DNA from 3 places in the Frankia sp. CcI49 genome. Region 3 is predicted to be linked to each of the others. Evidence: predicted binding sites of a transcription regulator. Region 3 holds the regulator's gene; each other region holds the start of a gene.
The links. The regulator LexA, encoded in region 3, represses DNA repair genes until DNA is damaged. The targets are predictions, from matches to a motif close to CGAACNNNNGTTCG.
Positions count from the first base shown of each region.

Region 1: CcI49_RS04095 (HNH endonuclease signature motif containing protein) is a predicted target of LexA. The motif match lies at 2,102-2,115, and genes of this name have one in related genera.
Region 2: dnaB (replicative DNA helicase) is a predicted target of LexA. The motif match lies at 1,743-1,756, and genes of this name have one in related genera.

Region 1 is NZ_MOWP01000005.1:187,376-190,652, reverse strand. Features, by position in the region: gene CcI49_RS04100 (hypothetical protein) at 1-704, opposite strand, end outside; gene CcI49_RS04095 (HNH endonuclease signature motif containing protein) at 802-2,055, opposite strand; gene CcI49_RS04085 (class I SAM-dependent methyltransferase) at 3,085-3,277, shown strand, end outside.
Region 2 is NZ_MOWP01000028.1:83,569-86,845, reverse strand. Features, by position in the region: gene CcI49_RS25285 (antibiotic biosynthesis monooxygenase family protein) at 1-189, opposite strand, end outside; gene dnaB (replicative DNA helicase) at 298-1,656, opposite strand; gene rplI (50S ribosomal protein L9) at 2,406-2,852, opposite strand; gene rpsR (30S ribosomal protein S18) at 2,863-3,099, opposite strand; gene CcI49_RS25265 (single-stranded DNA-binding protein) at 3,163-3,277, opposite strand, start outside.
Region 3 is NZ_MOWP01000014.1:257,599-260,875, forward strand. Features, by position in the region: gene lexA (transcriptional repressor LexA) at 1,045-1,794, shown strand; gene hflX (GTPase HflX) at 1,922-3,277, opposite strand, start outside.

The DNA.
Region 1 (3,277 bases), on a different contig from region 3:
TCGTCCGGTCGGGCGGTGCCGTCCGCGATCGCCTTGCGCAGGACGACCATCTTCGTCATCTGGCCGATCGTGATCGGTGGCATGGGCAGCGTGAACGGTTCGAGGCGCGGGTCACCGAACGCGGCCTGCTGGGCGTCGCGCGCGTTGAGGTTCTTGGCGACGGCGGCGGTGGGCGCGATGCCGATCATCCTGCGGTCACGCTCGGGTCGCACTCCGGATCCCCACGCGAAGACGCCGACCGTGTCCAGGCGCGACCACGCCATGTCCTGCTCAGAGGCGATCATCATCGCGGACTTGCCGGTCGTTCCGCTCGAACATGAGATGTAGTGCCCCACCGCCTCGTAACGGGCGATCCAGTCGTCCATGTCGACGACGTCCGAGGTGTCGATCGGCGTGAGCGGGTGTGCTGACACGGTGCCGAGCCACCTGCCCAGCCGATCCCACCTCCGCTCGCTCAGGAAGCTCTCCGGGTAGCTCTTGTACGCGGTGTGCGGGAACAGCAGCCCGACCGCGTCCGCCCGGGAGCGGATCTCGCTGATGCCCGCCTCCCTCGCGCGGAACGCGAGTAACCGGATCCGCTCCCGGCGTTCCTGGAACAGCTCGTTCATCGCCTCGACCTGCGTCTCGCGGAGATCCGCGTACGGGATCGCGAAGCGCTCCTCCGACTGGACCAGCCCTGTCAGACGCTCGACTGCCGCACTCACCCTGGGCCCTCTCCCTTCCGGAACGTTTTTACTAGACTCGCGGGTCTAGTTTCTGATGTCAAGGTCCGGGCTGTCGCGCGGCCTGCGGAGGGGGGTCTCAGCCGGCCGGGAGGTGTTCCTCGCCTGAGATGTAGTCGTGCGGGTGGACGGTGAACCTGGTGCCGAGTGGGCTCGTCCAGGTGAACGTGCCGGGGCGTGGCTGGCGGACGATCCAGGGACGGTCGGGGTGATGGCGCAGGCGGTGGTGCTTGAGGCAGAGCGGCCCGAGGTTGTCGACGATCGTGGGCCCGCCGGCGGCGTAGGGCGTGGTGTGGTCGGTGTCGGTGCGGGTGGCGCGGCGGGTGCAGCCGGGGTGGACGCAGATGCGGTTGCGGGCACGTACATGCCGGACCTGGGCGGGGCTGGGGTGGCGCCGGTCGGCGACCTCGATCAGCGCCCCCTGCGGATCAACGAGCATGCGCCGCCAGGTGGAGGTCGGGCGCATCGCCAGGTCCCGGGCGATGTCGGCAGGTATGGGACCGAAGCCCGGGATCTCACCGGGCTCCTCGCCCAGCCCGAGCAGGGCTGTGATCGGAACGATGACCTGGACGTCGCAGGGCAGCGAGCGCAGCGGTGTGCGGCCGGTGATGCGGTCGACGAGGGTGTCTGCGCGGATCTGGTCGCGGGTGCGCTGGTCGTCCGCATCGCGGGTACGGATGATCTCATCGGCGATCTGGTTGAGCTGGTTGTCGCAGGCCGCGGCGTCCTCCGCGGGCAGTAGCGCGGACAGGGTGCTGGTGGCGTCGTCGCCGGGGTGGAGCCGGACGTGATGGCCCTTGCGGCGTTCCGCGGCACGCTCGGCGGCGCCGCCGGGGTCGACGTTGAGCACGGCGCGACGGCAGGCGGCACCGAACGCGCCCCGGTTGCGTCGCGGCCCGCCGGCCAGGACCTGCTCCTCGACCTGGCTGGCCTGCTCGTCGGTGAGGGGGCTGACGGCGGTCTCCAACGACCGCAGACGTTGCAGGTCGAGGATGCCGTCCTCCAGGGCCTGCATCGCTCGGGGGAGCCGCCGCACCGCGGAGAAGGCGAAACCCATCTGCCCACCAGCGGTGGCGGCGGATACCCGCAGCACGCCGGCGAGCTCCGCCGGGGCGAACATGTCGAACGAGAACAGCGGGTCGGCCTCGGCCGACGGTCGCAGCCCGGCGTACTCGGCGAGCAGCCGCAGCATTGCGGCGTGGGCCGCGGCCAGCGCCGCGGCCTGAACACCGATCCGGGACAGCAGGTCGCGAACCTGGTCGTCGAAGGCCGCGACCGCGTCCCGCACCCGGGATGCGCCAGATGCTTCGCTCGCACGTGTGGGTGCTGGCATGGCGTGCTCACCTCGCCCGAACCGAACCCGTGTGCCCGGCGGATCGCGAACACATGTTCGATTATCGATGGTCGAAGCCTGCCGGAACGGGCGCTGCGCGTGGAGACCACAGGGAGTACCGCGGAGGACGCCAACAGCCTCCGCGCCGCAGGCGGCGACCCGAGTCGACCCAACTGGCCGCGGGCTGTGCGGTCGCACCGCAGCCATGGGTAGGGCGGTCTCGTCGAATCCCTCGCGGCCAGCGATGAGGAGGCGCCGGCGTCGGGCTGGCCTGTGCGGCGTTCAGGAATGCCGGCAGCAGCTGCCCCACGGAGGGTCGCGTCGAGAGGGTCGCGTCTGCAGGAAATGCGCCGGAACCAGTCTCCGGCCTGGTGGTCGGGCAGCGTCGACAGCGTGGCCGTCCACCCGCCGGTGGTAACGTTGTGCCGCGGCGACGGAATGTGTGAACGCGGAGATCGACGGAGGTGAGTTGATGACTGTCGTGGAGACCACCGCATTGCGCTGTGCCCGGATCATCCTCGCTTCCCGGGCCCTGCCCTGACCTTCGCCTGTCATTCTCGCAGCTGGGAGTAGTCCCGGCAGGCATGCTGTCCGGCTGGGCCCCTTTCAAGGGTCTCCACAGTGCTTCATCAACCTTCTGCGCGCCGACCTGGCGCTCTCCGTTCTCCTGCACGGGTCACGTTTTCAGCCGGCTACGACTTGGAACGCGGAACGTGAGAGTTCTTTCGCCCGGCCGCAGGCCGACGGACCGTCTTCCAGCCACCTCGTGCGGGCCGATCGCGGCCTGCGCGCCGTCGTGGCTGCGACCGGGACCGTCCTGCTGGCTGTCATCCCTCCGGCGGTCGCCGGAAACCGGTTGGCTGTCCGGCTCGCTGGCTACCTGTCCGGCTGGCCCCTGCGGCCGTCCTCTCCGCCACCGTCGTCGAGCCGAAGGACGCCGAACGCCCGCTGCCAGGACCGCGTCGCGCCCATGCGGGGCGTCACCAACCGCGTCTCACATCCCAAGGCATGACAGAAGGGAATTCGGTCATGGACCTTCCTCGTATCTTCACCATCCGTGAAAGCAGCCACCGGATCCACAATCCGCTGACCGCGGCCAAGCTCGCGGCCCTGGGCGAATCGCTGCACCTCGCTCCCGGGACACGGGTGCTCGATCTGGCCAGTGGCTCCGGCGAGCTGCTGTGCACCTGGGCGCGTGACCACGGGATCACGGGCACCGGCG
Region 2 (3,277 bases), on a different contig from region 3:
CAGCACGAACCGGGACGGCGACTCGACACCCCGCGTCATCCGGACGGACCGACATCCAGGGGTGCTGACCAGCTCATGGCGGACAAGCCGATAGGCCGCCGCGAAGTCGTCCTCGCTGCCAGGCCTGACTTCGAACCTCGCGACCTCGACCACCCCGGAGTCGCGCGGGGGAACACCGGAAACGCTCATGGCGTCCAGTCTGTCACCGAGGACCGGGGACTTCAGGCCGGCTGCCACGACCAGTGGCACGTTTGCCCGTGGTCCGACGCTGCGATGTGGTTGTGACGCGACCGACGATCAGTTGGCCATGTCGACGAAGCGCGAGTAGTGGCCCTGGAACGCGACCGTGACCGTGCCGGTGGGGCCGTTACGGTGCTTGGCGATGATGAGGTCGGCCTCGCCGGCGCGGGCGGACTCCTTCTCCACCGCGTCCTCGCGGTACAGCAGGATGACCGCGTCGGCGTCCTGCTCGAGGCTTCCGGACTCACGCAGGTCGGACACCTGCGGGCGCTTGTCGGCCCGCTGCTCGGAGGCACGGTTGAGCTGCGAGATCGCCACGACCGGAACCTCCAGCTCCTTCGCCAGCAGCTTCAGTGACCGCGAGATCTCGCTGACCTCCTGCTGGCGGCTCTCCACCTTCTTCGGCGACGACATGAGCTGCAGGTAGTCGAGGATGACCAGGCGCAGGTCGTTGCGCTGCTTGAGGCGCCGGGCCTTGGCCCGGATCTCCATCATCGTCAGGTTCGGGCTGTCATCGATGTACAGCGGCGCCTCCGCGACCTCGCCCATCCGCCGGGCGAGCCGGCCCCAGTCGTCGTCCGTGAGCCGACCGGTGCGGATGTTCTGCAGCGACACCCGAGCCTCCGCGGAGAGCAGCCGCATGGTGATCTCCATACGGCTCATCTCCAGCGAGAAGATGACCGAGGTCATCCCGTTCTTGATGGACGCGGCCCGGGCGAAGTCCAGGCCAAGGGTGGACTTTCCGACCGCGGGCCGGGCCGCGACGATCCAGAGCTGGCCGCCGTGCAGGCCGTTGGTGAGCTCGTCGAGGTCGGTGAAGCCGGTCGGGACGCCGGTGAGCGCCCCGTCATGGCCCTGGATGGCCTCGATCTCCTCCAGCGCCGGGTTGAGCAGCTCCCCGAGGGGGGTGTAGTCATCACTGGACCGCCGCTCCGTCACCTCGTACACGGCGGCCTGGGCCCGGTCGACGACCTCGCTCACGTCGGGTGCGGGGCCGAAGGCGAGCTGGACGATGCGGGTACCGGCTTCGGCCAGCCGGCGCAGGACGGCCTTCTCCGCGACGATCCGGGCGTAGTAGCCGGCGTTCGCCGCGGTCGGGACGCTGGAGATCAGCGTGTGCATGTAGGCGGGCCCACCGACCCGCTCCAGCAGGTTCTGCCGGCCGAGCTCGGCGGCGACGCTGATGACGTCGGCCGGCTCACCCCGCCCGTAGAGATCACCGATCGTCTCGAACACGGTCGCGTGTGCCGGCCGGTAGAAGTCGTTCGCGGTGAGCACCTCGACGACGTCGGCGATCGCGTCCTTCGAGAGCAGCATCCCGCCGAGCACGCTCTGCTCGGCCGGAAGATCGTGCGGCGGGGTCCGGTCGAACTCGACCGGCGCTCCGGACCCGCGATTGATATCGGTGACGCTCACGCCCTACCCCCCCGCCCTGGGCCCACCCGAACCCGGCCCGTCAACGGCGGGCCCATCCGACGCAGGCCCGCCCCAGCCACCGAAATCGAACCTATGTTCGATTGGCCTGCGGGACCTGTCAACTCGCCCGTCCGCCCGACCACCTCAAGATCATTAACCCCCCGCCCGTACGGACTATCCCGATCCAGGGGATAGCTAGCCAGTGTGGAGGGTCCGACAGTAGGCGCAGACACAGGGAGGCTCCAAAAAGTTGTCCACAGCACCCTGTGGACAACCTGTTGGTAACTGCGGAAGATCTGGGGACCACCTCGGGATAGTGCCCCGACCGGTTGTGGACAGGGCCCTGCGATCCTGACGCGAACCCGCAGCGCGCAACGGCCAGCGGCCCGATCCAACCTGTGGACGGAAAATAGTTCAGCCGACTTTCGGGCTACTGCGCAGGCTGGCCCATTCGGGCTATATCGCCCTAACGTCCGATCTCACCCTCCGCAGCTGGCCCCGCCACCACGCCACCACGCCACCAGACGGACCGAACGCCCCAGTGGACGCCGATCCCGTTCGCCTCAAGTGTCCCGCTGCCGCTTCCGCTTCCTGGGCGCACACGCCGACCGGACACCGATCCACAGTGATCTACGCGTGGCAGCGGCAAAGAAACGCGGCGCCGACGACAAGGCGCGGCGCCGCGGGTGGACCGTCACCGGTGCCGCGGCGCCCCCGGCGAGGGGGCAGCCGCGACACCGGTGGCGAAGTCAGGCCGAGACGACCTGGACGGTCAGCTTCGCGGTGATCTCCGGGTGCAGGTGGACCGAGACGGAGTGCGAGCCAAGCGCCTTGATCGGCGTGCTCAGCTCGACGCGGCGACGGTCCAGCTCCGGGCCCCCGGCGTTGGTGACGGCGGCGACGACGTCAGCCGCGGTCACCGAGCCGAACAGCCGGCCCTCCTTGCCCGCGCGGCCGGTCAGCCGCACGGACAGACCGGCCAGCTGGCCGGCGATCTCCTTGGCGTGGTCGAGGTCACGCACAGCGCGCGCGTCCCGCGCCCGCTTGATCTGCGCGACCTGACGCTCGGCGCCGCGGGTCGCGAGGATCGCGTACTTGCGCGGCACCAGGTAGTTGCGGCCGTAGCCGTCAGCCACGTCGACGATGTCCCCSGGGKTACCGAGGCCGGGGACCTCCTGGGTGAGGACGAGCTTCATCTCATCCCCCTCAGCGAGCCGTCGAGGTGTACGGAAGCAGCGCCATCTCGCGGCTGTTCTTCACCGCGGTCGCCACGTCACGCTGGTGCTGGCTGCAGTTACCGGTCACCCGACGGGCGCGGATCTTCCCGCGGTCCGAGATGAACTTGCGGAGCAGCGAGGTGTCCTTGTAATCGATGTAGTGAACCTTGTCCTTACAGAAGACGCAAACCTTCTTCTTGGGCTTGCGCACGGCCGCCTTGGCCATGGATGTGCTCCTACCTCTTTGGTTACGCGAGTTCCGATCGCGCGTTGAAGACATTCGACCGCCTTAGAACGGGGGCTCGTCGGAATAGCCGCCAGCTGGCTGTGACCACGGGTCGTCTGCGGGGCCGCCGCCGGCGTAACCGCCGCCGCCACCACCGCCCTGACCACCGCCGTAGCCG
Region 3 (3,277 bases):
CCCGGGCGGGGCCGTTGCGCGCCCGGGGACAGGGCTCGCGAGCTCGGGGACGAGCTGCGCCGCAGACTCGGCCACCGGCGCCGTGGTCTCGTCCGTAGTCTCTGGTCGCCGGGCGGCGGCAACGCGTACCCGACGGCGCGGGCACGCCATTCCAGCCCGGGCATCTCGATGACCTGGGCCTCGACGCACTCGACCGCCGCCGAGGACGACTGTGCGCCGCACGGGCCCGCCGCAGGCGAAGGACCACTGCCGAGACAACGAGAAGGGGCCGAGCGATGCGCCGGCCGCCGATCACCGCCACGCACGGCCCTGCCCCGCACCGCCTGGCCGCGCACCACGACCCCGCTGACCGCCGCACCACGGCGAGCACGAGGACGCGGACGCGCGCGACCACCACGGCCGCCCGCCGCCGGCGCACCTCCTCCGACGGCCGCGGACCGCCGCGCCGCGCCGACGCGGAACACCCGGCACTTGGGACCGGCTCCCCCGCCGAGCGCCCTGTCGCCATCCGCGATGTCAACATCGCCGGCAGCCAGGCCAACGTCGCCAGCGGCCGGCCGAAGGTCACGATCGGCCGCAGCAACATCGACAATGGCGATATCGACAATGGCAACGTCGGTCACGTCGGCATCAGCCAGACCGGCGCGGGAAAGATCAGGGTCGGCCGGATCAGCGTTGGCCGGATCGGGGTCGGCCAGATCGGGGTCGGCCATGTCAACCTCCCAGGCGCGAGCATCCGCTCGCTCGAACACCTGAGCGATTCTTACACGGTCGCCACGCACACTTCCCCCGACACGCTCGAACAGACGTTTGAGATTCGGCGACCGGCCGACTACCGTCAAGGACGATCAGTTGTGGACGATCGTGCGAGAAGAAGCGAGCACGGAAAATCCACCCGAACCGGTCAGAAGCTACTAATAGGACAAAGTGGTAGATCGACCGGGTGGCCCGCCGGCTGCGGAACCGCCGAGCCCCCGGTCGCGGAGAAGCCGGTAGCGGGCGAAGCCCCGCCGCCGGATGCATCGACAGGGAGAGCGGTAGGCGATGACCAGCCAGGCACGGGGTACCCGCCGAGGCGACGCCCGCGGCAATGTCCGGGATCTTCCCGACAGCCCCGCGGACGCCTCAGGCCTCACGCAACGACAGAAGGGGATTCTCGAGGTCATCCGCGCCGCGGTGGAGCAGCGCGGCTATCCGCCGAGCGTCCGCGAGATCGGCGAGGCTGTCGGCCTGACCAGCACCAGCAGCGTCGCGCACCAACTCAAGGTGCTCCAGGAGAAGGGCTTCCTGCGGCGCGACCCGAACCGGCCGCGGGCTATGGAAGTACTGCCGATCGGCGGCCAGAAGGCGGGCGCCCGGCTGCGCTCCGCCGGCGCCACGCCGGCGGAGGTGGGTGGTGCCGTCGCGGCCGAGGGCGGCACCCCGACCTACGTGCCCCTCATCGGGCGAATCGCGGCCGGCGGGCCGATCCTCGCGGAGCAGGCCGTCGAGGACGTCTACCCGCTCCCGCGGGAGATCGTCGGTGAGGGCACGCTGTTCCTGCTCAAGGTGGTCGGGCAGTCGATGATCAATGCCGCGATCTGCGACGGTGACTACGTCGTCGTCCGCCAGCAGCCGGTCGCCGACAACGGCGAGATCGTCGCGGCCATGATCGACGGCGAGGCGACGGTCAAGCGCTTCCGCCAGCGCGACGGCCGGGTGTGGCTGGCGCCGGAGAACCCCGCGTTCTCCGACATCCCGGCCGAAGACGCGACCATCCTCGGCCGGATCGTCGCCGTGATGCGCCGGGTCTGACCCGAACGCGACCCCAGGGGGCGCTGACCCCCTGGGGAAGAGCCGGCCATCGAGCCAGCCGCCATGCCGAGCCAGGCGGCGGCCCCTGGCTCGGCTTCCCGCCGGCTCGGTCAGCTCCGAAGCGGGGTCAGCTCCGAAGGGCTCCAGCGACCCTGAAGGGCTCCAGCTCGGCGGCAAGGCTCACCGGCACCCGGGCCGCCACCGCCGTGCCCGCGCCGGTGTGCTCGACGCTCAGCACCTCGCCGTCGCGGTGGATCCGGGAGACGAGATCACCACGGGTGTAGGGCACCAGCAGCGACATCTCGATCTCCGGGTGCGGTATCCGCTCCGAGAGGGCGTCGATCAGCTCCGCCAGGCCCGTTCCGGACCGAGCCGAGACGAAGATGGCGTCCGGAACCGCCTTGCGCAGCACTGCCAACGTCGTCGGATCGACCGCGTCGACCTTGTTGACGACCACGAGCTCGGGAACCCCGGCCGCGTCGATCTCGGCGAGCACCTCACGGACCGCCGTGATCTGCCCCATCGGGTCCGGCGCCGAACCGTCGACGACGTGCAGGACGAGATCCGCGTCCACGACCTCCTCCAACGTCGACCGGAACGCCTCGACGATCTGGTGCGGCAGATGCCGGACGAAACCGACGGTGTCGGCCAGGGTGAACACCCGCCCGTCGGGCAGGGTCGCTCGCCGCACGGTCGGGTCGAGGGTCGCGAACAGGGCGTCCTCGACGAGCACACCGGCTCCGGTCAGACGGTTGAGCAGCGAGGACTTCCCGGCGTTGGTGTACCCGGCGATCGCGACCGCCGGCACGGCACCCCGCCGCCGCGAGGAGCGCTTCGTCTCCCGGACGGTGGCCATCGCGGCCAGCTCGCGCCGCAGCTTGGCCATCCGTGTGCGCAGCCGCCGCCGATCGGTCTCGATCTTCGTCTCACCAGGGCCGCGGGTACCGATGGGCGCCCGGCCACCACTGCTCGCGGCGGCCCGGGACATCGACTCACCCCAGCCACGCAGCCGCGGGAGCATGTACTGGAGCTGGGCCAGCTCCACCTGGGCCTTGCCCTCCCGGGACGTCGCATGCTGGGCGAAGATGTCCAGAATGAGCGCCGTCCGGTCGATCACCTTGACCTTGACGACCTCTTCGAGCTGGCGCAGCTGCCCAGGGGTCAGCTCGCCGTCGCAGATCACCGTGTCCGCACCGGTCGACGCGACGACGTCCGCGAGCTCTCGGGCCTTGCCGGAGCCGACGAAGGTCGCCGTGTCCGGCCGGTCGCGGCGCTGCACGAGCGCGTCCAGCACCATCGAGCCCGCGGTGGTGGCCAGGGCCGCGAGCTCCGTCATCGACGCCTCGGCCTCCAGGAGGGTCCCGGAGGTCCACACCCCGATCAGCACCACCCGCTCCAGTCGGAGCTGGCGGTACTCGACCTCGGTGACGTCCTCGAGCTCGGTGGTGAGACCCGGGATGCGGCGCAGCGCGCCACGCTCCTC